4 regions of the Nocardioides sp. NBC_00850 genome follow, and region 1 is predicted to be linked to each of the others. Evidence: predicted binding sites of a transcription regulator. Region 1 holds the regulator's gene; each other region holds the start of a gene.
The links. Region 1 encodes LexA, which represses DNA repair genes until DNA is damaged. Its sites were predicted from a motif close to TCGAACANNTGTTCGA; they were not measured.
Positions count from the first base shown of each region.

Region 1 (7,310 bases):
CCACCGGGGCCTCGACCGGATGTTCTGCCTCGAAGTCCTGGACTTCCCGTTCCGTACGCAGCATCTGGATCTCACGCTCGAAGTCCTCCACCGAGCCGAAGGCCCGGTAGACGCTCGCGAAGCGCAGGTAGGCCACCTCGTCGAGCTCGCGCAGCGGCGCGAGGATCGCCAGCCCCACCTCGTTGCTGGGAACCTCGGCCAGCCCCTGGCTGCGCAGCGCCTGCTCGACCTCCTGGCCGAGGCAGGCGAGCTGGTCCTCGGTGACCGGCCGGCCCTTGCATGCCTTGCGTACGCCGTGCACCGCCTTGTCGCGGCTGAACGGCTCCGCTGCGCCGGAGCGCTTGGCCACCATCAGCTGCATCTGCTCGACGGTCGTGAACCGCTTCCCACATTCCTGGCAGACCCGGCGGCGCCGGATCTGGCCACCGTCCTCGGCCACGCGGGAGTCGAGCACCTTGGTGTCGCTGTGTCGGCAGAACGGACAGTGCACGGTAGAGCCCCTCTCGTGAGACCTGTGGATCCAGGCCGTCTCATTGGCGGCCCGAGCCTGTGGAACCTGTGGATATGAGCGTGAGTCCCTGTGGAACAACACCCCCATCGCTGTGGGCCATCCACCTGTTCATGTGAACTAGATGTGGATAACTACAGCGGTGTAACTACTAGATGTAGTGGTAACCGTACGCCCGCCCCCACGACGATGCAAGCGAGGGTCGGGTTTACCCGCGTGTCCGGCGTGTCGCCGGTCAAACACCGAAAGATTCCGGTTCAGCGGCGACGGACTGGCCTGGATGAGTAAGAATGACCCCCGTGACAAACATCTCCGGAGGAAATCGCGTCGGGTCGCGGAGAGGCACGCGCCCCAGAAGCGGTCCCCGGCCACCTTTCATCTTGCCTGCGATCGCGACACTGGCATTCCTCGTCATCTGGGGAGTGCTCGTGTGGGTCGCCGTCGGTTTCGGGGCCGACGCACGGGGAGGCGATTCCGGCGCCTGGGCGAAGCTCGCCATCGCGGCGGTCGTTGCAGTCGCCTGCCTCTTCCTGACCTTCACCTTCGCCGGGAAGGCCTGGCGGGCCTTCTCCGGCTCCCCCACCCCGCCACCCTCCGACGACTACACCGGAAGCCACTCCAACGCCTACGTCGAGGAGCAGGACTACTCGGCCCCGGCCTACTCCGACCAGGCCTACCCTGAGCAGGCTTACCCGGAGCAGGACTACTACGGCACCGGCTCCTACGGCTACGACGACACCGGCTACGGCCGGCACAGCTCCGACACCGGGAGCCAGCCGCCCTACGGCGACACCTCGAACCGCTCGGCCTACACCGACACCGGCTCCCAGTCGCCCTACGGCTACCCCAGCAGCGATCAGGGCTACGGCAACACCGGCAGCCGGGCCGCCTACGGCGCATCGGCCTACCAGCCGCCGACCAGCCCGCCGCCCACCCCACAGCCCTACTACTCCAGCCCGCCGACACCGACGTCGACGCCGCAGAGCACTCCGGGGTACGGCTCGCAGGGATACGGCACGGACAGCTACCCCACCCAGCAGGCCGGCTCCCCGCAGTATCAGTCCGGCGCCTACCAGACCCCGACCGGCTACGGCCAGACCGGCTCGCGGGCTCGACTGACCCAGGACCCCGCCGCGACCCAGGCGATGCCCACCCAGCGCCAGCCCCAGGACCCGCCGGTCGAGCCGGACGACGAGTGGCCGCCGCGGCACAGCACCCGCAACAAGCAGTGGCCGCCGGCCGAGCCGGACAGCCCCTACCGCGGGCGCCACTGACCCGACGCAGCGAGAGTGCTGCAGACGCTTCCCATCGTCTGCAGCACTCTCACTCTTTTTCCCCGGTAGCCGGCCGCCAGGGTCGAAGGAGCAGCCGGACATCTATAGGCGCTAGGGCGCGGTCGGGATGATCAGCGTCTGCCCGGACACGAGCATCGAGGACTCGAGACTGTTGAGATCCTTGATCGTCTGCTCCATCTCCCGAATCGAAGAGTCGGTGCCGGCGACGGCCTTCGAGGAGATATCCCAGAGCGTGTCGCCATCGCCGACGACCATCGTGTGGGCGGAGGGGGCGGGGCCACGAAATCCGGCATCAGTGTCGGCACCGTTCTCCACCGCGAACGCCACCCGCGCCCCGATCAGCGCGATCCCGAAGAGCACGACGAGCGCGAATGCGAACACGACGACTCGGCCGCGACGAGTGAGCCGCACGGTCGAGCGACGCACCTCAGGCGCCGGACGCGGCGGCTCGGCTACTGGCAGCACATAGACTGTTGCACTCATCTCACGGCCTCCTGATCACGGTCTCTCGATCACGTGTTCGATCGAGCACATGTTCGAAGGTAGATCACGTGTTCGAACAACGCAAGTAGCGACCCCAAGAATTTTCGAACACCGACACGCGCCGCGCATGAGGTCGAACAAATGTTTGATGTCGTGGTGCCAGAGGGACTAATGTGGTGACATGACCACGCAGAAGACAGGCACCGGATCAGGCGGTTCGAAGAAGAGCCGCGTCCGCGAGCTGCCCGACGGGCCGCCGGACGCGACCGGGCTCACGCCGCGTCAGCAGCGCATCCTCGCTCACCTGCGCGACAGCATCGAGCAGCGCGGCTACCCGCCCAGCATGCGCGAGATCGGCGCCGCGGTCGGGCTGACCAGCACCAGCAGCGTCGCCCACCAGCTCCGTGCGCTGGAGCAGCGTGGTCTGATCCGCAAGGACCCGAAGCGACCGCGCGCCCTCGAGGTCTTCCTCCCGGAGGTGATGGCCCACCGCAAGGCCATGTCCGGCGAGGAGCCCGAGTCGACGATCACCGCCGATGCCGACATCAACCCCAACCCCGACGCCGCCATGGTCCCGCTGGTCGGGCGGATCGCGGCCGGTGGCCCGATCCTGGCCGAGGAGACCTCGAGCCAGCAGAGCATCGAGGACGTCTTCCCTCTGCCCAAGCAGCTGGTCGGCAACGGCGACCTCTTCCTGCTCTCGGTCTCCGGTGACTCGATGGTCGACGCGGCGATCTGCGACGGCGACTTCGTGGTCGTGCGCCAGCAGCCGACCGCCGAGAACGGCGAGATCGTGGCCGCGCTGATCGACGGTGAGGCCACCGTCAAGACGCTCTCCCGCAAGGACGGCAAGGTCTGGCTGCTGCCGCACAACGCTGCGTACGAGCCGATCGACGGCACCCACGCGACGATCCTCGGCAAGGTGACGGCGGTCCTGCGCAGCCTCTGAGTCCTCCCGGAACCAGTCCGGGAACACTGCGTGAAATCCAGCCGCCGGCCCATGACAGGGCCGGCGGCTGCGTCGTTCCATACAGCGTGATCCAGACGCAGATCGACCGCCGCACCCTCATCGCCGCCGGGCTGGCGACCGCCGCAGGAGCCGGAGCCATCGCTCTCCCCGAGCCCGCCGAGGCCGCCAGCGGCTCGCTCAACCACTTCCAGCACGGCGTCGCCTCCGGCGACCCGCTCCCGGACCGCGTGGTCATCTGGACCCGGGTCACGCCGACGACGGACGCGACTCCGGGGTCCGGGCAGGGTGAGGAGGTCCTGGTCCGCTGGGAGGTCTCGCCCACCGCCGACTTCGGCCGCGTCACCGCGAAGGGATCCCAACAGACGGGCCCCCACCGCGACCACACCGTGAAGCTCGACGTCACCGGTCTGGCCCCGGAGAGCTGGTACTTCTACCGCTTCACCTACAACGGCCAGACCAGTCGGGTCGGCCGCACCCGCACCGCTCCGGCCGCGGACGCGGCCCCGGAGAACGTACGTTTCGGGGTGGTCTCCTGCTCCAACCTGCAGGCCGGCTGGTTCGCGTCCTACCGCCACCTGGCCGCCCGCGACGACCTGCACGCGATCCTCCACCTGGGCGACTACCTCTACGAGTACGGGCCCGGCGAGTACGGCTACGGCATGGCCAACGAGGACGTCCGGCCGCACGAGCCGGCCCACGAGATGCACACGCTGGCCGACTACCGGATCCGGCACGCGCAGTACAAGCGCGACGTCGACCTCTCCGCCGCCCACGCACGGCTGCCCTGGATCGTCACCTGGGACGACCACGAGTCGGCCAACGACGCCTGGCTGCTCGGCGCCGAGAACAACGAGCCCGGTGAGTACGATTGGATCGACCGCAAGACCAATGCCAACCAGGCCTACGACGAGTGGATGCCGCTGCGCGTCGACACTGCGACCACTGAGGGCGCCACGGTGGAGACCGACGACCACCTTCACGATCGCATCTACCGGCGACTGCGTTTCGGAAGCCTGCTCGAGCTGAGCATGCTCGACCTGCGCTCCTACCGCTCCCAGCAGGTCGCCCGCACCGACCTCGCCGGCGTCGACGACCCCGACCGCACGATCACCGGCGACGAGCAGCTGGCCTGGCTCAAGGACGGCCTGCTCACCGATGCCCAGTGGAAGATCGTCGGCAACCCGGTGATGATCGCGCCGGTCACCTTCGGCGCGCTCCCCAAGAGCCTGATCACTCCGGTCAACGATGTCACCGGCCTGCTGCCCGACAACGGCATCGCCTACAACGTCGACCAGTGGGACGGCTACACCGCCGACCGCACCGAGCTCTTCGAGCACATCCGCAACAACGCGATCACCGACACCGTCTTCGTCACCGGCGACATCCACTCAGGCTGGGCCTGCGACCTGCCGTACGACTCCGCCGTCTACCCGCTCGGCAAGACCGCCGGCGTCGAGTTCGTGGCCACCTCGGTGACCTCGAACAACCTCAAGGACATCCTCGGCGCGCCACGCCGCACGGTCAGCCTCACGGTCGAGAACATCATCAGGACCGCCAATCGCCACGTCCGCTATCTCAACTTCGACGACCACGGCTACTCCGTCCTCGACGTGACCCGCAACCGAGCCCAGATGGACTGGTACGTCATCGGCGAGCGCAAGGACTCCAACACCACCGCCACTTGGACCAGGTCGTACGCCACCGCAACCGGAAGCAACAGGCTCCATCACGTCACGCAGCCCGTCTAGGCCGTGTCCCCCGGACACAGCGGCGGTCAGCGCTTAGACTGCCCTGGTCTGCCTTCCCGAACGTCTGGTATCTCATGCGAAACATTGCCCGCCGGATCAACCGCAAACAACGATCCCTCGTCTTGATCGCAGGCATGGTCGTCGCGACGTTCGTCGCCACCATGCCCGCAACCGGTTCGACGCCGGCGACCTCGGTGAGGACCGGCGGTGACACCAGCGCCGAGCAGCCGGTGACGGAGAAGGCGGCCCGGGAGGCGCTCGCCGCGGCCAAGAAGGTCAGGCGCAACCAGTCGGTGCGCGGCGCCCGCCAGGTCGTGCCCGGGCGGCACGTCGCCGGCCGACCTGACGCGACCATCGCGCTGACCGACCTGTGGAACGCCAAGGACGCCCTGGACGACTCCAACAAGGCGGCCGCGCGTGAGCTGCTCGCTCGCCCGCGCACCGCGACCGAAACCTGCAGCGACGTGGTCTGCGTCCACTACACGCCGGGCAAGGGCGGCGACCGTGCCTCGACGACGTACGCGAACCAGGTCCGTGACGTGGTCACGAAGGTCCACAACCTCTACGTGCAGGCGGGCTACCGCAAGCCCGCGGCCGACAAGTCGGTCACCCCGGGCAAGGTCGACATCTACCTGGAGAACCTCTACGACGAGGGCTACTACGGCTACTGCGCGCCCGAGACGAAGGTCTCCAAGACGGCCGCGACGGCCTACTGCGTCATGGACAACGACTACGCCACCAGCGAGTACGGCACGGTCAACACGCCCACCGAGAACCTCCGGGTGACCGCCGCTCACGAATACTTCCACGCGGTCCAGTTCGCCTACGACGCCGGCGAGGACCGCTGGATGATGGAGTCCACCGCGACCTGGGTCGAGGACGAGGTCTACGACAGCATCAACGACAACCGGCAATACCTGGGCTACGGCCAGCTCGAGGACCAGCGCAAGCCGCTGGACAACTCCTACGCCTCCAACCTCGGCATCTACGGCAACTGGATCTTCTTCCGCTACCTGTCCGAGCGCTTCGCCAAGGAGCGCGGGACCCTGCCAGAGGTTGTCCTCTCGATCTGGAACCGAGCGCCGTCGACCTACTCCACCACCGCCATCCGGCAGGCGCTCGCCTCTCGTGGCACCACGCTGAAGCAGGAGTACATCCGCTTCGCCGCCGCCAACCTGGCCCCCTCGAAGACCTACAGCGAGGGCGGCGCCTACTACCCGCCGGTCTACGACGGCCGCACCGCGCTGCCCGCCAAGCGACAGACCGTCGACGGCAAGTTCACTCTCAAGCACCTGACCTACGCCTCCCAGCGGCTCGTCCCGAAGAACGTCGGCAAGGGCTGGAAGCTGCGGGTCAAGGTCGACGTGGCCCGGCCCAACGCCAACGGCGCCGTGGTCAGCGTCTTCCGCACCGACGGCACCCGCGGAGTCTTCTACCTCAAGCCCAACAGCAAGGGCATCGCCACCAAGACCATCGAGGGCTTCTCCTCGAAGCGGATCCGCAAGGTCGAAGTCACCTTCGCCAACGCGAGCAGCAACTTCAACTGCGGCCAGGGCACCGCGTTCTCGTGCCACGGCGTCGCGACCCCCGACAAGGCCACCCACCGCTGGTGGGCGAAGACCTACCGCTGACCCAACCAACGCCGAGTCGGCTCGTCATGACGAGCCGACTCGGCGTGGTTTTCGGTTAGGACGAGGCCATCTCCGAAAGCCGCTTGAGGGCCTTGCGTACGACGTCGGGGTCGGTCGTGGCCCACATCGGCGGCAGGCTGGCCTTGAGGAATCCACCGTAGCGGGCGGTAGCCAGGCGGGCGTCCAGGACGGCCACGACGCCGCGGTCGGTGGTGGTGCGGATCAGCCGGCCGGCGCCCTGCGCGAGCAGCAGCGCCGCATGTGTGGCGGCGACCTGCATGAACCCGTTGCCGCCGGCCTTGTCGGCCGCCTGCTGCCGGGCCGACATCAGCGGGTCGTCGGGCCGCGGGAACGGGATCCGGTCGATGATCACGAGCTGGCAGGTGTCACCGGGGACGTCGAGGCCCTGCCACAGCGACAGGGTGCCGAAGAGCACCGTGTGCGGGTCGGCGACGAACTGTGCGGCGAGCTCGGGCAGCTGCGCGTCGCCTTGGGCCAGCGTGGTCAGGTGAGGCAGCTTCTGGCGCACCACCTCGGCGGCGGCCTCGGCGGCACGCCGGGACGAGAAGAGCCCGAGCGTACGCCCGTCGGCGGCGTCGACCAGGTCGACGATCTCGTCGAGGGTCTTGGCGCCCATCCCGTCGCGTCCGGGAGGAGGCAGGTGGCGGGCGACGT
Region 1 is NZ_CP108845.1:99,601-106,910, forward strand. It holds gene nrdR (transcriptional regulator NrdR) at 1-490, opposite strand, end outside; gene OH802_RS00475 (hypothetical protein) at 889-1,782, shown strand; gene OH802_RS00480 (LysM peptidoglycan-binding domain-containing protein) at 1,894-2,286, opposite strand; gene lexA (transcriptional repressor LexA) at 2,468-3,235, shown strand; gene OH802_RS00490 (alkaline phosphatase D family protein) at 3,322-5,004, shown strand; gene OH802_RS00495 (MXAN_6640 family putative metalloprotease) at 5,127-6,635, shown strand; gene OH802_RS00500 (ATP-dependent DNA helicase) at 6,691-7,310, opposite strand, start outside.

Region 2 (7,310 bases), 1.3 Mb from region 1:
GAGCAACGGCGGCCCTGCGGCGTACCTCTGCTCATCCAGCACGGCTGGAAGGCGGTCGAGCTCGGGGTCGGTGACTCGGTGGCCACGCGCTGGCGCGAGCTCGGCACCCGGGGCGCGGCAGCGGGAGTGGGGGCAGCGCGATGATGACCTCTCGAGACGCACGCGGCGTCGTGCCCGCCATGGCGGTGCCGCTGACCTGCTTCCTGACAGTGCTGTTCGCGCTGTCGTCATGGGGCTCGTTCACGAGCACCCGGTTCCCCTACCTCGGCCCGATCCTGGTCGCCGGCCTGCTCGTGGTCGGCACGGGCATCTCCGCGCGGCTGCTGCGCGTGCACGGCTCGGTCGTGGTCCTGCTGCAGGTGCTTCTCGGCACCATCGCGACCAGCCTGCTGGTCGTGCAGCACCCCTTCCCCGTCACCGGCGGCGGCCGGGCGCGGGTCACGGCCGAGATGACCGAGGCGTACGTCGCGTTCAACCCGTTCGACCTGCCGATGTCCGGGTCGGAGGTGGCGCCCTACCTCATCCCGGGCGGTGTCGCGGCGGTGCTGCTGGCCGACATCCTCGCCGTCTCGCTGCGGCGGCCGCCGATGATGGGGCTCGTGGTGCTGGGCGTCTTCACGGTGCCGTTCAGCATCATCGGCGCCGGTGGCTGGGGCGGGGTCTCCTGGGTCGTCTTCGCGCTCACCGCGATCTCGTTCCTGGTGATGCTGCGCCTCGACCGAGCCCAGCAGCTGAGCCGCTGGGGCCGGCGCCTCGATGACGACCTCCCGGTGGTGCCCGCCGCCGGGCCGGCTGTCATCGGCGTCTCCGCGGTCGTGATCGCGCTGCTCACCCCGGCTTGGCTGCCCAGCCCGAACGTCTCCCTTCCCGGTCTGGGTCCGGGCGACGGCAACGGCCCCCTGCGAGTGATCAACCCGACCGTCGGGCTCTACGACGACCTGCGCCGGCAGAGCGACCAGGTGATGGTGTCCGTGACCCCCGTCTACGGCGACACCGAGACTCCCCCGTCGTATCTCCGCGTCGGGGCCCTGACCAAGTTCACCGGTACGGAGTGGACCTCGGGCAACCGCGACGTGCCCTCCGACCACAGCGGGGTGGCCACCTTCGAGCCGCCGATGTCCGACGCGTCCCTGCTCGGCGATCCCACGACCTACCAGCTGCGGGCGAGCGCGAAGTTCCAGTCGACCTGGCTGCCGATCTTCTCCCATCCCCTCGAGGTCACCGCCCGGGGGCCGTGGCGCTACGACGAGGACACCCTCGACTTCATGTCCACCGAGGGCAGGGACCAGACCGTCGCCGGGCAGAGCTGGCGGATGACCGCCGCCCCCGTCGAGCCGTCCCAGGAGCGCCTCCTCGCCGCCGGCGACCCGGGCGTCGGCGCCCCACCGGGCATGACCGACCTGCCGCTGCTCCCCGACGAGATCGAGGAGATCGCGTTGGAGCGGACCGCCGGCCAGGACCGGCCGTTCGCCCAGGCGGTCGCCCTGCAGAACTGGTTCCGCCACAGCGGCGAGTTCACCTACAGCCTGGAGCGTGACGTCGGCTCCGACAGCGCGGCCTTGCTGGACTTCCTGACCGACAACAAGATCGGCTACTGCCAGCAGTACGCCACGGCGATGGCCGTGCTCGCTCGCGAGCTCGGCATCCCGGCCCGGGTCGCCTTCGGCTTCCTGGGCGGCGACCAGGACGAGGACGGCGTGTGGCAGTTCCGCGGCCGAGACCTGCACGCCTGGCCCGAGCTGTGGTTCGAGGACATCGGCTGGATCCGCTTCGAGCCGACCCCGGCGGCCGCCGACACCAGCGAGCCCGGCTACACCACCGGTGCGCTGGGCAACGCCCGCAACGAGCCGGAGGCGCCTGTTCCCAGCGCCGGCACGAGCGTCGCGCCGGTGCCCAACCGTCCGCAGCGCGAGGAGCCGGACACGCCCGAGGTCGCCGACACCGGCACCGAGGAGTCCAACGCCGGCGCCGTCTGGACCGGTCTGGGGATCGTCGCTCTGGTCGGCCTGATCGCGCTCGCGGCGCCGGCCGTGATCCGGCGCCGGCGGCGTACGACTCGCCTCGCGGGCGACGCCGAGGCCGGCTGGAGCGAGCTGGGCGACACCGCGATCGACCTCGGTCTCCCCTGGACCGGGACCCGTTCACCCCGGGAGGAGGCCGCCGGCCTGGCCCCGCATCTGCAGGATCGCGAGCCGATGCTCGCGCTGCAGCGGATCGTGGCCGCCGTCGAGCGCAACCGCTATGCGGAGCACCGTGACACCGCGGCGGTCGGGGACGACGTACGCCTGGTCTCGGCCACGCTCAGGGAGCACGCCGATCGGCGTGCCCGGCGCCGGGCGCGCCTGTGGCCGGCGTCGGTCTTCCGCCGTCCGCCGACGCCAGCCTCCGACGGACCGGTTGCACGGTCCGAGCGGGAGCTGATCTCGTCCTAGAGGTCCCTCTGAGAGGTCATTCCCTCAGAGGTCGTTGTCGCGGCGGCGCTGCTTCCAGCGCTCGCTGGCCCGGTCGAAGAACGAGCTGCGGGGCGCGTGGTCCCCGTCGTCCTCCTCGACCGCGGCAGCACCACGAAGAGCGGTGAGCAGCACGGAGGTCGAGGCCAGCATCACCAAGAAGCCGACCACCCCGACGATCCACATCCGTGAGATCACACCGGTCATCAGCAACGCGACACCACCGGCGAGCACGATGCCCGCGATGACCGCGTGTCGACGTTGGGCACGGCGCAGGGCCGTGCCTCGGAGGGCGGAGGCGAACTTCGGGTCCTCCGCCGAGAGCGCGCGCTCCATCTGCTCGAGCAGGCGAAGCTCCTCTTCCGAGAGTGGCACCGTACCTCCCATGTCCTGTTGGGGTATCCCCAAGTCTAGGCTGGCCACCCTGAAGGCGGTAGTGAGCCCAGAAAATTCTTGCCCCTTGACGTTCTGCCACATGGCACAACCAAGACCGATTGTGTCAAGCAAAGTGGCTGGTGCGTCAACCCCGGCCCTGATCGAGCAGGCTCGCGCGGCGTACGAGGCTGGATCCGAAGCGCTCGGCGACCTGGTCGATGGCGCGGTCGGCCTCGGACCAGCCCCGCTCCCGCTCGCCGAGCACCAGCTGCCGGTCGGTGCCCTCGCGGGCGACCAGGTGCTCGACCCGGACCCCGACCAGGCGCAGGGCCCGGCCCCGGAGATTCAGCTCGTCGTAGAGGCGGACCGCGGTGGCGTGCACGTCCTGGGTGACGTCGGTGGGATCAGGCAGCGTGCGCGAGCGCGAGATGGTCTTGAAGTCGGTGAACCGCACCGTCAGCGCGACCGTGCGGCCGACCGTGCCGGCCCGCCGCATCCGCCGGGTGACCCGGGCCGAGAGGCGCAGCAGCTCGCGGACGATGTCCTCGCGGTCGCTCAGGTCGTGGCCGAAGGTCTCCTGGGCGCCGGTGGACCGGTCGGGCAGGTCGGGGCCCAGCCGCCCGGTCAGCTCGCGCCGGTCGGTGCCGGTGGCGAGCCGGTGCAGGTGGCCACCGAGGCGCGGGCCGAGGATCTGGTGGAGGGTCGGTACCGGGGTGCGGGCGATGTCGCCCACCGTCTCGAAGCCGAGCCGCCGCAGCCGGGTCCTCGTGCTCGGGCCGACGCCGTAGAGCTCACCGACGTCGAGCGGGTGGAGGAAGCCGGGGATCTCCTCCGGCCGCACGACCACGACGCCGTCGGGCTTCGCCTTGCGGCTGCCGACCTTGGCCACGCTCGGGGTGGGCGCGACGCCGACCGAGCAGGTGATGCTCAGCTCCTCGGCGATCTGGCGGCGGATCCGCTGGGCGATCTCCTCGGGGCTCCCGAAGAGCCTGGTCGCTCCCCGTACGTCGAGGAACGCCTCGTCGACGCTGACCACCTCCACCAGCGGGGTGGCGCGGCGGAAGATCTCGCGGACCTGATGGGAGACCTCGGCGACCTCACCGAAGTCGAGACGGACGGAGACGAGCTGAGGGCACAGCCGTCTCGCCATCGAGCCCGGCATCGCGGCCCGCACGCCGTAGGCCCGCGCCGGATAGTTGGCGCAGGTCACCACGCCACGGGCATGTCCGCCGACCACCACCGGCTGGTCCCAGAGCTCGGGCTGGTGCCTGATAGCCACCGACACGAAGAAGGCGTCCATGTCGACATGGAGGATCGGGGTGGCCTCCGGAGCGCCGGCGGAGGAGGTCACCCCGATCCTCCAAGGACGCGGACAAGCGCCCCGTCAGCGAAGCGAAGCGAGCAGATGCAGCTGCGAGGCCAGCGGCAGATAGTCCGGACGCGTGGACGCCGCCTGCTCCAGATCGACCAGTGCGTTGGTCGCGCCAGGGTCGACATCGAGCAGCGACCCGGGAACGTGATCCACGAAGACACGTACGCCGCGAACGTCCGAGACCGCGAACCCGGCGGCCTCGAGCAGCCCGGTGACCTCGTCGAGAGCGAAGCGCCGACCGGAGCGCCCCTGGGAGGTGGTGTCGTCGAGAAGCTCTGCGGCCTGCGCGAAGTGGCCGGCCAGAGCACGGGAGAGGACGGCGGCGGTGCGCTGGGCGACCAGCAGGCTGAGCGTGCCGCCGGGACGGAGCACCTCGCGGATCCCTGCCAGCGCCTCAGCAGCGTCGGGGACGACCTCGAGGACGCCGTGGCAGAGCACCACGTCGGCACCGCTGGGGTCGGCGACGTCGGAGAGTGCGGACAGGTCGCCCTGGCGCGCGTCGACGGAGACGCCGGCCTCGCGCGCCCGGCGGTCGAGCGCGGCCAGCGCATCGGGGCTGGGGTCGACGACGGTGACCCGGTGGCCGAGCCCGGCGATGCGTACGGCTGAGGTGCCGGTGCCGCCGCCGATGTCGAGGACGTCGAGCGGCCCGGAGGCCAGGACCGGGTCGAGCGCGTCCCAGACGGCGACGGTCCGGGCGCCTGCCCGACGACTGGTGGAAGCGGAGCCAGCTGACATGGGGCCAAGCGTAGGCCCTGCCTCCCACCCTGCGTACGCCACACCTGGATCAGCCCACGAGGCGGTCGTGCCGGAGCTGGGTGGCCTGCGAGGTGTGGGCCATCAGGCCGAGCGACTCCTCGACGACGGCGAGGAACCGGTCGGCGTCACGCACCTGCTCGTCGGCCTCCTCCGCGGTGACCGCACGGATCGAGCCCGCCTCCGCCGCGGCGCGCTTAGCGGCGCCGGCGGCGAAGTAGTCGGCCCACTCGGAGAGCTCGGGCGCGACCTTCTTGAGGCGGACCCAGGCGTTCCACGGACGACGGCGACCAGCGCGGCTCGCGGCCTCGACGGGGTCGGTGCGGGCGGCGATCAGAGCGGCGGCGGCCTGGAGTGCGGCGACGTGAGCGATGGCGTACCTGCTCGGCACGTCGTCGGCCACGATCGCCTCCGCGAGGGTCTCGGTGGCTCGGAAGAGGTAGTTGTGCGTCGTGGCCGGCAGCAGATGCATCGGGTCGTCCTTCTCGCTCACGGTCGACCCCGCAGTGGACGGCTCCGGCGGGCGTCGGGGGTCGAGGACGACGCCCGCCAGAGCCTGGTTGTTCGAACATCTGTTCGAACACGTGATTAAACTACACCCCACCACCGACAGTCACAAGACGTTCGGTGGCGGGGCGTGTCGAGCGGTGCTGCCGGCCGCTCAGTCTTCGGCGACGGCGCCGCGGATGAGGTGCGGCGGGTGGATGTAGCGGGTGTTGGCCGGCAGCCACATGACCACCAGCAGCCCCGCGGCGATGACGATCGCGATCGCGGTGAGCACGCTGATGATCACCGGCGGGCCGGTCAGGATGCCGCCGACGCTGGCCACCGCGGAGATGAACACCAGGAACGAGATCGTGATGCGGGCCCACTCGAAGCCGTTTCGGAGGAAGACCGCGAGCACACCGAGCATGCCGGCCATCACACCGAACAGCGTGATCGCGGGGGCGATGAACGCCGGCGCGCTGACCCGGTTGTCGGTGGGCGGGTTGATGAGGGCCTCGAGCCCCTCGGTCTCCAGGATGCGCTTGGCCGAGGCGTTGCCCTCCGCCCACGCGCGCACCAGGTCATCGGAACGCAGCACCATGACCACGACCACGACGGCGCTGAACGCGATCAGACCGACGATCAGCCGGACCGCCCACGTCATCTCCCGCGGCACGGGCTCAGCAGCGAGGGCCGCCACCTCGACGGTGGTCTCCAGGTCCTCGTTCACGACCACACCTTCGTTCTCGTCGGGTGTCGTCATGGTCATCCGGTCTCCTTGCGACGTGGGGGAACTCTGCGTTGATCAGCCCATTCTGCCGCACGGGGCACAACGGAGGTAAATACGGGATCGCGTGCGCTTGGTCTCGGGCCGAGTCCGAACTGTCGGTGTCGTACGCCAAGATGTCTCCATGGAATCTCTAGCGCTGACCTTCTCCAGCGGGTGGGCCAGTGGCATCAACGCCTATCTGGTCGTGCTGGTGCTCGGCGTCGTGCAGCGTACGACGGGGGCCGAGGAGATCCCTGACGTGCTCGGCACCTGGCCGGTGCTGGCGGCCGCCGGGGCGATGTTCGCCATCGAGTTCGTCGCGGACAAAGTGCCGTACGTCGACTCGACCTGGGACTCGATCTCCACGGTGATCCGGCCCACGATCGGCGCCGTGATCGGCGTCCTGCTCGCCGGCGAGGCCGACTCGCTCAACGCGGCCGTCGGCGGCGTCGTGGGCGGCACCTCGGCGCTCATGTCCCACCTGGTCAAGGCCAGCGAGCGGCTGGCGGTCAACTCCTCCCCCGAGCCGGTCTCCAACTCGGTGGTCAGCCTGGCCGAGGACGGCCTCGTACTCGGCGTGGTCTGGTTCGCGACCGAGCATCCGCTGGCCGCCGCCGGTATCGCCGCCGTTCTGCTGGCCGCCGGGCTGGTGCTGGTGTATTTCATCGTCCGCACCATTCGCGGGGGCTGGCGCAGGCTGACCCGGCGCGGAAGACGTGGCGCCCCGCCGTCGGAGGGCCCGGCCGACGGCACGACCAAGCCCTACCCCGTCCAGTGACGCGCGTCGTCGTCCTCGGGGGCGGGTACGCCGGAATGGCCAGCGCCGCCAGGCTGGCCAAGCTCGGCCACTCGGTGACCCTTCTCGAGGCCTCCGGTCAGCTCGGCGGCGCCCTGGTACCCGTGCGTGAGGAGGGGTTCACCTGGGACGCCTCGGCGACCTCGACGCTGCTGCCCGCGGTGATGCGCGACCTGTTCCGCAAGTCCGGGCGGCCGGCCGAGCGAGAGCTCGAGCTGGTGCCGATGGACGTCATCCGCGAGCACCGGTTCGCCGACAAGACCTCGGTCTCGGTGCCCGGCGGCACCCGCGGCGCCCAGCTGGCGG
Region 2 is NZ_CP108845.1:4,938,507-4,945,816, forward strand. It holds gene OH802_RS23950 (DUF58 domain-containing protein) at 1-144, shown strand, start outside; gene OH802_RS23955 (transglutaminaseTgpA domain-containing protein) at 144-2,432, shown strand; gene OH802_RS23960 (DUF3040 domain-containing protein) at 2,457-2,825, opposite strand; gene dinB (DNA polymerase IV) at 2,971-4,176, opposite strand; gene OH802_RS23970 (methyltransferase domain-containing protein) at 4,210-4,935, opposite strand; gene OH802_RS23975 (SAV_6107 family HEPN domain-containing protein) at 4,985-5,446, opposite strand; gene OH802_RS23980 (hypothetical protein) at 5,615-6,208, opposite strand; gene OH802_RS23985 (DUF4126 domain-containing protein) at 6,351-6,986, shown strand; gene OH802_RS23990 (phytoene desaturase family protein) at 6,896-7,310, shown strand, end outside.
Region 2: the regulator LexA is predicted to act here: its motif matches at 5,518-5,533, upstream of OH802_RS23975 (SAV_6107 family HEPN domain-containing protein).

Region 3 (7,310 bases), 1.7 Mb from region 1:
GGCGAGGTCATGGGCTGGCACGGCTCGGCCATCACCCTCGGCAGCGCCGTCGGCGCCCCTACCGCCGGCTTCGCCATCGACCTGATCGGCTGGCAGGGCGGCTTCCTCCTCGGCGGCGGCCTCGGCCTGCTCATCGCGGCGGCCATCTGGCTCACCACCCGACGGATGTCCACCCCAGCTGAGGCGTCACTCCCGCCGGGCGAGAAGTCACCCGCTTAACGGGGTTTGCGGCGGCGCAGGCCGGCGGCGAGGAGAGCGGAGACCAGAACCCGAGAGGTGACCTCGACGGCACCCGCGGCGACCATGTCGTCGTAGACCTCGGCGGGTACGTCGTAGTGGTCCCGGTCGAAGCCTCGGGCCGGGATGCCCATCCGGCTCGCGAAGGCGTGCAGCTCCTCGTAGGAGGTGTCGCTGGCGAGGTGCGACCACATCCGGCCGCGACTGGGTACGTTCGGCGGGTCGATGAGGATCACGGGCCATTGTTACAGCGTCCATCCTTGGGTGCCACCCTGAGCCCACAGCCTTGACCGGTCGGCAAGAATGGTTCCTGATGAACACGACAGTGCTGTTCGAGGCTCGGGCGAGGGTGCTCCATGACCTCGATGCCCGCGGACTCGCCGGTGCGGCAGCCGTCTCCGCTCTCGAGGACGCGATGACCGAGCGCGGCTGGTGGGTGGAGCAGTGGCCGGAGGGCAAGGCGTACGTCGCCGGCCTGGTCGCCCAGGACGTGCAGGACCTGCTCTTCGACGGCGAGGCCTCCGCGCGCTGGCCGGTGTGCACCTCGTGCCCGCCCGAGTCGCCGGTGCACTCGCTCCACATCACCCCCGACCTGGGAGGTCCGGACCCGATCTGGGTCTGCGAGGAGAGCGGCGACGTGGTCGCGCCGCTCGGCGACCTCTGACCAGCTCAGAAGGTCAGGACGGGCCGAGCTGCAGGTGCAGCGCATACCGGTCGGCACGGTAGACCGAGCGGCACACCTCGACGTAGCGGTCACCCGAAACCGACTTCCGCTGCCTGCGAAGCACCGGGACACCGACCGAGAGGCCGAGCAGGGTGGCCTCCTCGATGTTGGCCACATCCGCACGGAACGTGTCGTCGACCCACGACGGCCGCATCTGGCGAGTGGCCAGCTCGGCGTAGAGGCTGGTCGGCGCGGTCCGCTCGAGCATCCCGGGCACGATCGCCTCGTCGAGGTAGACGTCCTCGATGCAGATCGGCACCCCGTCACCGCGGCGTAGTCGCCGCCAGTGGATGACGGCCGCACCCTCCCTGATGCCCAGCGAGCGGGCGATGGTGGGCCCGGCCTTCTCGCGGCCGAGCAACAGCGTCTCGGAGGACGCCTGCATCCCCCGGCGCGCCATCTCCTCGCTGAACCCGAGCACCGGACTCGCGGCCCGCGGCGGACGCGCCACGAAGGTGCCCCGGCCCGGGATCCGGACCAGCAGACCGTCGGCGACGAGCGCGTCGAGCGCCTGCCGCACGGTGGCTCGGGCGACGCTGAACTTCTGGACCAGCTCCCGCTCGGAGGGCGCGGAGGCACCAGGGCTTTCGCCGATGACCAGTTCCCTGACGTACTCACGGATCTGGACGTGCTTGAGCGACCGCTCTCCCTCGACCGACCGGACCATGACCAGAGCGTAGGTGTACACCTCGCGTACGTCCCGAGTTTGGTCAAGTTGTGACATTGCAACGAGATGAGGCAGATCGGCTGCAACGAAACAACGATGGCCGATTTCACTAGAACACATGTTCGATCACGAGGTATGGTGAAGGGGTGGACTTCCAGGGAACACTCTTCGCCCCCACAGACGACGAGACCACCGAGACGACCTACGAGCGGATCCAGCTGGACCGCGGAGCCTGGGTGGACATCGCCCGCGGCTGGCTGCCCGATCCCGACGACGTCTTCGCCGCGCTGGTCAGCGACGTCCCCTGGCACGAGGAGCGCCGGCAGATGTACGACCGCGTCGTCGACGTACCTCGGCTCCTGCACACCTATCTGCAGGGCGACCCGCTCCCCCATCCCCGTCTCGCCGAGGCCCGCGGCCGCCTCACCGCCCACTACCTGCCCGAGCTGGGTGAGCCGTTCGTGACCGCGGGCTGCTGCTACTACCGCAACGGCCACGACTCGGTCGCCTGGCACGGCGACAAGATCGGCCGGGGCCGCACCGACGACACGATGGTCGCGATCATCTCCGTCGGCGACCCCCGCCGCCTCGCGCTCCGCCCCCACGGCGGGGGCAAGGGGATGAGCATCCAGATGGGCCACGGCGACCTCGTCGTCATGGGCGGCTCCTGCCAGCGCACCTGGGAGCACGCCATCCCCAAGGTCGCCTCCGCCGGCCCCCGGATCTCGGTCCAGTTCCGCCCCCGCAACGTCTTCTGAGGTTCGGGATCAGCCGAAGGGACGCATGCTGAGCCCTTCGCCGCGGTAGTAGCTGTCGATCGCGGCATTCATCCTGCCGATGAACGTGTCGAGGACCCTGACCGCACTGACGTAGCTGCGATTTCTCGCGCGAGTCAGGAAGGCCGCCTCGTACGTCGCCACGGCGGTCCTCGCCTGACCCATCAACTGGCCCTCGATCGAGTCGAACTGGCTGCTCACGCTCGAGAGCCGCGGCGACCACGCCCTCCACGTGCGATGGGCGGCGAGGTAGTTGCGCTGGTTCCTCAAGGAGGCGGTGGCCGACTGGATCGCCGCGATGTCGATCCGGATCGAGCCTGCTTCGGCAGGGACCGGCTTCGTTGCGACGGCGACGCCGATCGGCGCCAGGCCGGCAACAAGGGCGAAGGCGACGAGCAGGACTCGTAGCCGGGTGGAGAGGTGGGGCACGGTGAACCTTTCTGAGCGGATCTTGCGGCCCATCGTGGTCGGTCCCGCGCTCGCCTCGAACCCGTACCGTTCCCGTACCGAGAAGCCCGCCCAGCGCCGATCTCAACCGTCCCGAGGTGGGTCCCAGATGCGTTCCGTACGCTGGTAGGAAAGGATGGGACTGACAGCCGACGCCCCTGGAGCCGCCTTGACCACCACCGCACCACCCCTCGCCCCGCCGTCCGCTGAGGAGATCGCCAGGGCGAAGGAGATCGTCGGGCGGGTCAGCACCGCCTTCAGCAGCCGTGTGGTCGGCCAGGAGCGGCTCAGGACGGCGCTGCTGATCGCGCTCCTCTCCGAGGGTCACGTGCTGCTCGAGAGCGTGCCCGGGCTGGCCAAGACGCTGGCCGCCTCGACGCTGTCGCAGACGGTCAAGGCGCAGTTCTCCAGGATCCAGTGCACCCCCGACCTGCTGCCGAGCGACATCATCGGCACCCAGGTCTACGACCAGCGCAACCACGAGTTCGAGACCCAGCTCGGCCCGGTGCACGCCAACTTCGTGCTGCTGGACGAGATCAACCGAAGCTCCGCCAAGACGCAGAGCGCCATGCTCGAGGCGATGCAGGAGCGCCAGACGAGCATCGCGGGCCACATCCACCCGCTGCCGCGCCCGTTCATGGTGCTCGCCACGCAGAACCCGATCGAGGAGGAGGGCACCTACGTCCTCCCGCACGCACAGATGGACCGGTTCCTGCTCAAGGAGATCGTCAACTATCCCAGCGACGCCGAGGAACTCGTCGTCCTGGAGCGCATCGAGGCCGGCACGCTCGGGCCCGACCACGAGGTGACCCGTCCGGTCGCCGACCCCGACGACGTGATCTGGCTCCAGGAGCTGACCAAGCGCGTCTACGTCGACCCGGCGATCAAGCGCTACATCGTCGCCCTCGTCCAGGCCACCCGCAACGCCCGCCAGCTCCTCGGGCCGGAGACGGGTTCCTACGTCGAGATCGGCGCGTCCCCGCGTGCCTCGATCGCGTTCCTGCAGGCGTCGCGCGCGGCGGCGCTGCTGCTCGGCCGCTCCTACGTGACTCCCGAGGACGTGCGCGAGCTGCGCCACAGCATCCTGCGCCACCGGCTCCACCTCAGCTTCGAGGCGCTGGCCGAGAAGGTCCAGCCCGAGATGCTGGTCGACGCGCTGGTCCGCGCTGTCCCGAGCCCCTGAGTGGCGTAGCCATGGCGACGTACCTTCCCCGGATCCGCACGCGGTTGATGATCCATGCCCACCGCAAGGTCCTGGGCCTGCTCGACGGGGAGTACGCCAGCGTCCAGACCGGGCGCAGCATGGATTTCCACGATCTGAGGGAGTACGTCCCCGGCGACGACGTCAAGGACATCGACTGGAAGGCGACGGCCCGGTCCCGGAGCCTGCTGGTCAAGCGGTTCACCGCCGAGCGCCAGCATCTGGTGCTGCTGGCGATCTCCACCGGCCGGAGCATGGCGGCCCAGGCCACCGGCACCACGACCAAGCGCGAGCTGGCGATCTTCACCGCCGGCCTGGTCGGCTGGCTGGGCGTACGCCACGGCGACAAGGTCGCGGTCGCCTACGGCGACTCGGAGACCCAGAAGCTCACCAAGCCCGCCGACACCGAGGTCGCGCTCGAGCGGGCGCTCGGGCAGGCCCACGAGGCGATCACCCCCGATTCCGCCGAGGCCGACATCGTCGCGGTCCTGCGCCACATCGCCACCAACGTACGCCGCCGGGCGATCCTGCTCGTCGTCACCGACGAGCACTCGGTCAGTGACGAGATGGCCGCGGTCCTGCGCCGCCTCACCGTTCAGCACGAGGTCCTGGTCGCCGGCATCGACGACCTCGACCCCACCACTGCCGTGGCCGGTGGCGCCCCGACGGTCGACATCGACACCGTCTCCGCCCTGCCCGGATGGCTCACCGGCGACGCGGTCCTCCAGGCCCAGTACGCCGAGCTGGCCGCCGCCGAGGAGCACGGCCTGCGCGGCACCCTGGACCGCCTGGGCATCGCCTACCAGCGCGTCCAGGACGACGCCACCGCCATCGGCGCGGTCTTCCATCTCCTGGAGAGGCACCGCCATGCGCGCCGGTAGCGTCCCCGAGGAGTTCCAGCAGCCACTGGCCCACTCGGGCTGGTGGCTGGTGCTCGCGCTCGCGCTGCTCGCCGCGGTGGCGCTCTACTACCTCGCGGTCATCCTGCTGACCCGCAAGCGCCGGCCGGTCGTCGAGGTCGAGACCCCCTGGGTGCCCGAGCCTCGTGACCTCCGTGCCGAGCACCTCGCCGAGATCGACCGGATCGAGCGGGCGGTGCACCGTGGCGACGTCCCGGCGCGGGTCGGCCACCAGCACCTGAGCCGCACCGTGCGCGACTACGTCGCCGAGGTCAGTCAGATCCCGGCCGACAAGATGGTCCTCGCCGACCTGAAGGCGACTGTACGCAGCGACCCCCGCACTCGCCCGCTGGCGATGGCCGTCGAGGTGATGTACCCGCCCGCCTTCGCCTCCGAGGAGGAGGGCAAGGCTGCCGAGCGCTTCCCCGAGGCGCTGAGCCGGGCTCGTCAGGTGGTGACGACATGGACCTGAGATGGCCCGTTCTCGGCGCGATCGTGCTGGTCCTCACCATCATCGCGATCGCCGCGATCGTCGTGTTCGCCGCCCGGGTGCATCGCCGCCCGGCCGACGCGGTGCTCGTCGCCCACACCGCGCGGCTCAAGCGTCTCCCCCGGTTCCGTGAGCTCGCGACCCAGCAGCGGTGGCTGTCCTGGTGGCAGACCGCGGGGATCGCGCTCGCGGCGATCGGCTGCATCTGGCTGATCGCCCGGCCGCAGGCCACCGACATCACCCAGAACCGCTACTCCACCCGCGACATCGTGCTCTGCCTGGACGCCTCGACCTCGATGTTCGACGAGGACACCCAGGTCACCCAGGCCTACTCCCAGCTCGTCGCCGGCCTCAACGGCGAGCGGGTCAGCCTCGTGCTGTGGAGCGACGCCGCGGTCACCGTCTTCCCGCTCACCGACGACTACGGCTGGGTGCAGGACGAGCTGGCGCGGGCCGGCCGGGCCTTCGCCCTCGGCGACCAGGAGTACGTCGCCGGCACCTACCTCGGCAAGGAGCGGGCGAGCCTGATCAGCGACGGGATCGTCTCCTGCGTCAAGCGCTTCGACCTGTCCAACTCCGAGCGCGGCCGGGCGGTCATCGTCGCCTCCGACAACGACCCGCAGGGCGGCCCTCCGGTCTACACGCTGCCCGAGGCCACCGAGTTCGCCAAGGAGCGCGACGTCCGGCTCTACGGCATCGGCTCCGCTGACCTCAGCTTCCAGGAGGACAAGCGCGCCACCTTCGACAAGGCGGTGACCGACACCGGCGGCACCTTCTCGCTGCTCGGTGACGACGGCTCGATCGACTCGATCCTGGCCGGCATCGACCGGCTCTCGGCCGACGAGGTCATCGAGCCGCCGAAGTACCAGATCCGCGACGCTCCCGGCTGGCCGATCGCGACGATCGTCCTCGGGGTCCTCATGCTGATCGCCGGGTGGGTCTATGCCCTGGTCCGCTCCGGTCGGCTGTCCCCCGGCCCGTCGCCCGCGCCGACGCCGCCCGGAGGCTCGTTGCCCCCGCAGACCCGGCCACCGAGCGAGGTGGCCCGATGAGCGCCCGTGGGTGGCAGATCCTCACGCTCGTACGCCGCGTGCTGATCGTCCTGCTCACCGTCGTCGTGCTGGTGCGGCCGAGCTGGGGCGCGGCGCCGGCGGAGATGCGTACGGCCGATCTCGATGTCCTCGTCGTGGTCGACCGGACACGGTCGATGGTCGCCGAGGACGCACCCGGCGGCGAGGCCCGGATGACGCAGCTCAAGAAGGACCTCAAGGCGCTCTCGGCAGCGCTGCCCTCGGTGCGGTTCGGCGCGATCACCTTCGGCGGCGAGGTCGTCCGCACCGAGATGCCGTTCACCTACGACACCACCGCCTTCAACGCCTGGGTCGACGGGCTCTACGCCGAGCGGGCCTTCGACGGGTCCGGCTCGATGGTCGACGCTCCGCGCGACGAGATGATCGAGGCCCTGGAGCGTGACCAGGAGCGCTTCCCCGAGCGGCGCCGGATCGTGGTGTTCGCATCCGACGGCGAGAACACCCGCGATGGCGTCGACCAGCAGTCGTTCGCCGAGGTCGACGACCTCTCGGCCGGCGGCATGGTGCTGGGCTACGGCACCGAGGAGGGCGGCCGGATGCCCTGGGACGACGAACGTCCCCAGGACGGCTACCTCAAGGACGGCGACGGCCAGGACGCCCGGTCCCGGATCGACCTCGCCAACCTGCGCGAGATCGCAGGCCAGATGGGTCTTCAGACCCTTCACCGCACGACGAAGGAGACCAAGGAGATCACCACGGAGGCCTCGACCTGGGACTCCGAGATGCTCACCGAGGAGACCTCCGCCGGCGGCGAGACGTCCCGGGCCTGGCTCTTCGG
Region 3 is NZ_CP108845.1:1,787,695-1,795,004, reverse strand. It holds gene OH802_RS08790 (MFS transporter) at 1-219, shown strand, start outside; gene OH802_RS08785 (DUF4031 domain-containing protein) at 216-473, opposite strand; gene OH802_RS08780 (hypothetical protein) at 551-901, shown strand; gene OH802_RS08775 (GntR family transcriptional regulator) at 915-1,649, opposite strand; gene OH802_RS08770 (alpha-ketoglutarate-dependent dioxygenase AlkB) at 1,775-2,386, shown strand; gene OH802_RS08765 (hypothetical protein) at 2,396-2,833, opposite strand; gene OH802_RS08760 (AAA family ATPase) at 3,021-4,034, shown strand; gene OH802_RS08755 (DUF58 domain-containing protein) at 4,046-4,933, shown strand; gene OH802_RS08750 (hypothetical protein) at 4,920-5,423, shown strand; gene OH802_RS08745 (VWA domain-containing protein) at 5,414-6,493, shown strand; gene OH802_RS08740 (vWA domain-containing protein) at 6,490-7,310, shown strand, end outside.
Region 3: the regulator LexA is predicted to act here: its motif matches at 1,739-1,754, upstream of OH802_RS08770 (alpha-ketoglutarate-dependent dioxygenase AlkB).

Region 4 (7,310 bases), 2.5 Mb from region 1:
CGAGGACAACGAAGGCGACGACAAGCAAGACACCGAGTAACACAAGACCAGCGGCGCTGGTGCGACGGCCTAACCGTCGTACCAGCGCCGCTGGCATTTCTGCTTGCGATTAGGACTTGACCCAGCGCCACTACTCAGCACTACTATGTACCAGTAGTCAGCAACACTGAGTAGTGGAAGGAGGTGCCCGATGGGCAAGCAGATGACCGAGATGCTCAAGGGGACGCTGGAGGGGATCGTGTTGGCGTTCCTGACCGGCAACCCGGCGTACGGATACGAGATCACGACCTGGCTGCGGACCCAGGGGTTCACCGAGATCGCCGAGGGCACGGTCTACGCGCTGCTGGTCCGGATCGAGAAGAACGGACTGGTGGACGTCGAGAAGCGGCCGTCCGAGAAGGGGCCGCCGCGGAAGGTCTACTCGCTCAACACAGATGGCGAGAAGTACCTCGAAGAGTTCTGGACCACCTGGGGGTTCCTGGCCGAACGGCTCGAGAACCTCCGTACGGAAGGGAAGTAAGGCATGTCGATCCGATCGATGTTCGAGGCCGTCGTCGGCGAGCTCGAGCTGAAGAAGCGCTGGCGGCAGCTCAAGGCCCGCAAGCAGCAGCTCCCCGAGAACCACCGCAAGGCGCACGACGCGGTCGAGCGCTACCTGATGCACTCCGCCGGCATCGCCGACGGCGCGATCGTGACGGCGATGGCCGAGGACCTCCTCGAGCTCTTCGAGCAGGCCGCCGCCGACGGCACCCCGGTCAGCGCGATCGTCGGCGACAACCCGGTCGAGTTCGCCGAGGAGTTCGCCAGGAACTACTCCGAGGGCGCCTGGATCAAGAAGGAGCGCGCCCGGCTCAACGAGGCCATCGAAGACATCACCAAGGAGGACGAGTCATGAGCACGACAGCTGCCATCTCCGTACGGGGACTGGAGAAGTCCTACAAAGACAACCAGGTTCTGCGGGGCGTGGACTTCGAGGTGGCGCGGGGCACGATCTTCGCGCTGCTCGGGTCCAACGGGGCCGGAAAGACCACGGCCGTACGCATCCTCTCGACGCTCCTGAAACCTGATGCCGGCGCCGCGCTGGTCGAGGGCGCATCGGTCGTCGACGAGGCGCAGCGGGTGCGGGAGGCGATCTCGCTGACCGGCCAGTTCGCGGCGGTCGACGAGATCCTGACCGGGCGGGAGAACCTGATCCTGGTCGCGAAGCTGCGCCACCTCCCCTCCCCCGGCGACATCGCCGACGGGTTGCTGAAGCGCTTCGATCTGGTCGAGGCGGGCGCCCGGAAGGTCGCGACGTACTCCGGTGGCATGCGGCGGCGGCTGGACATCGCCATGTCGCTGATCGGCTCGCCGTCGGTGATCTTCCTCGACGAGCCGACCACCGGGCTGGACCCGGAGGCACGCCTGGAGGTGTGGCGGGTCGTTCGCGAGCTGACCGCGCAGGGCACGACCGTCCTGCTCACCACGCAGTACCTGGAGGAGGCCGAGCAGCTCGCCGACCGGATCGCCATCCTGCACGGCGGGACGATCATCGCCAACGGCACCCTCGCCGAGCTCAAGGCGATGCTGCCGCCGGCGAAGGTCGAGTACGTCGAGAAGCAGCCGTCGCTCGAAGAGATCTTTCTTTCACTCACCGGCTCTACCAACCGAGGAGCACAGTCATGACCAAGCACGCTTTCGCCGATGCCGGCACCCTGCTGGGGCGCTCGCTGCGACACATCACCCGCAGCCCGGACACGATCATCACCACCGCGCTCACCCCGATCGCGATGATGCTGCTCTTCGTCTACGTGCTGGGCGGCGCGATCCGGACCGGCACTGACAACTACGTCAACTATGTGCTCCCCGGGATCATGGTCATGGCGATCGCCTCGGGCATCGCGTACACCGCACTTCGACTCTTCACCGACATGAAGAGCGGGATCTTCGAGCGGTTTCAGTCGATGCCGATCGCCCGCTCGGCGGTGCTCTGGGCGCATGTCGGGACCTCGATGGTGGCCAACATGCTGACCATGGTGATCATCCTGGGCGTCGCGTTCGTGATGGGGTTCCGTACCTCGGCGGACCTGGGCGCCTGGCTCGCGGTCGCCGGGATCCTGGCACTGCTCACCCTGGCGCTGACCTGGCTCGCGGTCATCCCCGGGCTGGCGGCACAGACCATGGAGGGGGCCACCGGGTTCTCCTACCCGCTGATCTTCCTGCCGTTCATCAGCTCGGCGTTCGCGCCGACGGAGACGATGCCCGGCCCGGTGCGCGCCTTCGCCGAGAACCAGCCGGTCACCTCGATCGTCAACACCATCCAGGCGCTCTTCGCGGGGCAGCCGGTCGGTGACGACATCTGGGTCGCGCTGGCCTGGTGCGTGGGCATCCTGGTCGCCTCGTACGCCGCCGCCATGGCTGTCTACCGGCGCAAGATCAGTTGAGCCCGACCACATCAAGCACCGCAATGACGGCGAAGAGCCGATCTACCCCTTTCGGTGGTAGGTCGGCTGCTCGTCGTTCCTGAGGTTGCCGCGGTAGAAGCCGGTACGCAGCTCGTAGGTGTATTCGTCGAGCTCGGGCATGCCGACACTGGCGGCGTACGCGAGCTCGGCCTCCGCGTCGTAGGGGACCCGGACCCACTGGATGCCGAACGGCGCCTCCTGATCGCTGTCCATCACGCCCTCGAGGATGACGTAGACCGGGGTCGGGTCGCTCATGCAGTTGCCGACGCTGCCGGTGTTGAAGACCGTGCGCCGGTCCCGGTCGGTCTCGTAATAGGGGTCATGGGTGTCGGCGTACCCGACCATGTCCGGCTCCGGGACGTCGAGGCCGGTCGCCTCGGTGTTCCGGAACAGGCCCAGGAACTCCTGCTCGTCATGGTCGAACCTGACCCGGCGGTGGACCGTCTCCTCGGAGGCATGGAAGAGCCTGATCCGACGGCCGCTCATCGTGAAGTCGTAGGAGAACGGGAGCGTACGCAGCCACTCCGCCTGCTCCCATGCCTGCAGCCGCCACCACATCAGCCCCACCGACTCGCGGCCGAAGTCGGGCTCGGGGGCGAGGAGGAAATCCTCCCAGTTGCCGAGGATGTTGACCTCGCATCGCTCTCGGCAGATCTCTGCTACCTCTCGGCCTCTCGGGCCCTTGCCGACGTAGTCGCCCAGGTTGAAGATCCGGGTGATTCCTCTTGCTTCGATGTCTGCGAGGACGGCTTCTAGTGCGGTGAGGTTGCCGTGTACGTCCGAGATCAGCGCTATGCGCTCTGGGGTCATGGCGGCAGGTTAAATGATTGAGCTGGCTTTGGGGTGGTCGAGGTTTTCGGGTCCTTCTTATGGACTGTGTTTTCGGGGTTGGGGTGGGCCGCCGACCCGTTCTTGGAGGGTCTTCTCGATCTGGACCGGCGTCAAGGACGGGCCTTCGGCCCGCCGGCTTCGCCGGCCGCTTCGCGGTCCTGGACTCCGGACCAGATCGAGAAAAGATTTGGCTGGCTATCGGGGCGGCGACCCGGGTGTGGCGCGAAGAGATCTTGCTTGAGACGGGTGATGTTGATGGGGCGGAAGGGTGGCCCTTCGGGCCACTTACCATCCACAGAGGCGAGGTCGTTCGCTCACCGCGAAAATAGTCGTTGACCTGGGCAAATAGGTGGAGACTGGAGTGCAGGTGGCGTAGAATCAGACACATCACAACACCCGTTTGAAGGGATGGATCGATGAGTCTCGGCCGCGACGTCGACCACTGGGGCACCAACCCTGGCGACGCGATCGACGCTGCCTTGAAGGCCATCGAGACCGCCCTTCAAGAACTGCTCGCGCCTGACCCCACCTACTGGCGCACGGAGCAGAAGAAGGATCTGCTGGAGCGATTGGAGAAGCTTCAGGCTCAACAAGCTGCATTGAAGCTCCGGGTGCTCGCATCTGCTGGCGACATCGCCGAAGAGACCGGCGCGAAAGATGTGTCCGGGTGGATGCGGACCGAACTCCTCGTCGACAAGGCGGTCGGACGCGCGCAGGTGAAACTCGCGAGGGCGGTGACCAAGTACGAACTCGTGGCCACTGGCCTGGCTGAAGGGGTCGTGTCGCAGGACAAGGCACGGGTGATCACCCAGGCCCTCGACCAGATCGAGAACGACCCCGCCGCCAGCGACGAAGACCGGGTCCTGGCCGAGAAGCTCCTGGTCGACTACGCCACCAGCCTCACCGCGAACGAACTGAAGATCGTCGGACGACGGATCCTCGCCGAGATCGACCCCGAACGATTCGAAGCCGCCGAAGCCGAAGCGCTGCAGCGGGAGGAGGAGCACGCCCAACGGCGCACCTTCTTCTCCTCCCGCGACAACGGCGACGGCACCATCGACATCCACGCCCGCGTATCCCGGGCGGCCGGGATGAGGCTCCGCACCCAGTTGGATTCGCTGGCGCAGCCGAGGAAGCTCTCGGCCGAGAACAAGGGCCGCAAGGCCCCCTATGACCGGCTCCTGGGTCAGGCGTTTGGTCGGGTGGTCGAGACCTACGACGTCAACAACTTGCCCCGCCACGGTGGCCACGGCACCACGGTGTTCATCACGATGAGTGTGGAAGACCTCCGCAAGGACCTCGGCACCGCCGCCCTCGGGTTCGACGGTGAGCAGATCACCGCCGCCGAAGCCCGACGGATGGCCTGCAACGCCGACCTCGTCCCGGTGGTGTTGGGCACCGACTCCGAGATCCTCGACCTCGGCCGCACCGCCAGGTTGGCGTATCCGATCCAACACAAGGCGCTCCGGCTACGAGACAAGTGCTGCCAAGCCGAAGACTGCGACGCACCAGCAGCCTGGACCGAAGCGCATCACTTGAAACCCTGGTCCGAAGGCGGCCGAACCGACCTAGTGAACATGGTCTTGTTGTGTTCGAGTGATCATCGCCGAATCCATGACGCCAACTACGGCTATCAGCGACTCCCGAGCGGGCGAATCCGGTTCACTCGGCGTACCTGAGCGGACTGCTCCGCCAATTCGCCGTTCCACCCTGCCCCGTAGCTGCCGCAGCACGCCGTAATGCGTTGCCGCCACTGCCGCGCGCGTTCGATGGCGGTCGGCGCGACCGGACCGATCGGCGACCGGCTGCCTCCCCTTCGTGACCCGTGTCCTGTCGCCGATAAGCCGGACGAAGAGGCCCCGCTTGTGAAGCGTTCACAAGGTGTCATCGTCTTGTAAAAGCACGAGGAAGCCTTCTAATCCAGGAGCCGCCAACCCCGGCTCCCAAGCCCGTACCCAACTGAATCTGCTGCGCCAAACCCCGCCGCCGACCCGATAGCCAGCCAAAGTTCTCGACGGATCCTTGACTCCGGGATCCGTCGAGAACACCATCCGTAACGGGTCGGCGGCCATCAACCATGAGAACGACGATCAGCCCCGAGGAACAAGCTCGCCTAGGCTGTGCCGGTGAGGATCTTGGTGACAGGCGGCGTGCGGTCGGGGAAGTCGCGGCATGCTGAGTCGCTGCTCGTGGCCGCGCCTTCGGTGGCGTACGTCGCGCCGGGGCCGACGGTTGAGGAGGAGCCGGATCCTGACTGGGCTGCGCGGCTGGCTTCGCATCGGGCTCGGCGGCCGGAGGGGTGGCGTACGGTCGAGTCTCGGGATCTCGCGGGGGCCCTGGCCGAGGGGTTGACCAACGGCGACGCGGTGATGGTGGACTGCTTGGGTACCTGGCTCACGGCCGTCATGGATTCCCGCCAACTGTGGGAGGCCACGTCGGAGGAGGCGACCGCGGCGGTCTCGGCGCTCGTCGAAGACGCGGCCGCGGTGCTGGATCAGCAGGGCGGCGACGTGGTGCTGGTGACCAACGAGGTCGGGCTCGGGGTCGTGCCGGCCCATCGCTCGGGGCGCCTCTTCCGCGACCTGCTCGGGCTGGTCAACCAGCGGCTGGCCGCGGCGTGCGACGAGGTACACCTCGTCATCGCCGGACGGGTCCTGAAGCTCTAACCAGTGCTCAGGGTGACCAGGATGGTCGCCAGAGCGGCCTCGACGGCCGCACCGAAGACGTCGCCCGTCACTCCCCCGAACCGCTTGACGGCCCGGACCAGGACGACCGCGACGACCAGGGCCGCGAGCACGGCGGCCGCTGCACCCCGCCACCAGGCGATGTCAGCCCACCACGCGGCCGCCGCCAGCGCGGCGCCCGACGCCCCCCAGACAACTGCGGCGAAGAACGGTGAGACGGTCTGGGTGAACGTTCGCCCCAGACCGTCCTGGCGGGCGGGTCGCACGCCGCGTACGCAGCACAGCGACAGCGCAGCGCGCGACGCGCAGATCGCGACGAGGACGAGAAGTGCCAGACGTACGCCGCCTTCACCTCCCAGCACGGAGGCCATTCCCGCCACCTGGAGACCGAGGACGAGGACGATCGCGGTGACGCCGGCCGGGCCGGAGGTGCCGGTCTTCATGACCGCCAGCGAGCGCTCGCGGTCGTAGGAGGCGGCCATGCCATCGACCGTATCGGCGAGACCGTCGAGGTGGAGCGCTCGGTTGCCGGCGACCACGACGCCGATCGCCAGCAGGGCGGTGACCAGGTGCGGTAGCCCGACGAGCTGCCCCAGGAGTGCGATAGCGGCGGCCCCCAGCGCGAGCGGCAACGCCGCCAGCGGCGCGACCACCATCGCCACCGCGGCGCGACGGCGATCGACGTGCTCGGGAGGAGGCACGGGCATCGCGGTCAGCGTGCCGACCGCGAGACGCCAGGCATCCCGCACGAGCATCAGGCAGGGTCTCCTGGAGCGAGCTCGGAGAGCAGTGCGACGTCGCGCAGCAGGGCGACGGCACTGCGGACGACCGGCACGGCGGCGACGGCTCCGGAACCTTCGCCGAGTCGCAGGTCGAGGTCGAGCAGCGGCTCGAGCCCAAGCTTCTCCAGGGCCATCGACTGGGCCGGCTCGGTGGAGCGGTGACCGGCGGCGTACCAGGTCGCGGCGCCCGGCTCGATCCGGTCGGCGGTGAGGGCACAGGCGACGCTCATCAGGCCGTCGAGAAGGACCGGGGTGCCGCTACGGGCGGCCTCGAGGAGGTAGCCGGTCGTCGCCGCCAGGTCGGCGCTGCCGAGCGCGGCGAGGGTTTCGACCGGGTCGCCGGCGCGCTCACCGGCACGGTCGAGCGCCGCGGTGATGACGTCGGTCTTCGTCCGCAGCGCGTCGTCGCCGATGCCGGTGCCACGACCGGTGACCTCGCTCGCGGGCAGCCCGAGCCCGGCGGCCACCATCGCCGCCGCGGGCGTGGTGTTGCCGATGCCCATGTCGCCGCTGATCAGCAGCTGCGCACCGGCGGCGATCTCTTCGCGGGCCACCGCGGCGCCGGCCTC
Region 4 is NZ_CP108845.1:2,575,232-2,582,541, reverse strand. It holds gene OH802_RS12660 (hypothetical protein) at 1-40, shown strand, start outside; gene OH802_RS12655 (PadR family transcriptional regulator) at 191-520, shown strand; gene OH802_RS12650 (DUF1048 domain-containing protein) at 524-895, shown strand; gene OH802_RS12645 (ATP-binding cassette domain-containing protein) at 892-1,665, shown strand; gene OH802_RS12640 (ABC transporter permease) at 1,662-2,423, shown strand; gene OH802_RS12635 (metallophosphoesterase family protein) at 2,466-3,254, opposite strand; gene OH802_RS12630 (DUF222 domain-containing protein) at 3,755-4,954, shown strand; gene cobU (bifunctional adenosylcobinamide kinase/adenosylcobinamide-phosphate guanylyltransferase) at 5,402-5,941, shown strand; gene OH802_RS12620 (adenosylcobinamide-GDP ribazoletransferase) at 5,938-6,714, opposite strand; gene cobT (nicotinate-nucleotide--dimethylbenzimidazole phosphoribosyltransferase) at 6,714-7,310, opposite strand, start outside.
Region 4: the regulator LexA is predicted to act here: its motif matches at 3,664-3,679, upstream of OH802_RS12630 (DUF222 domain-containing protein).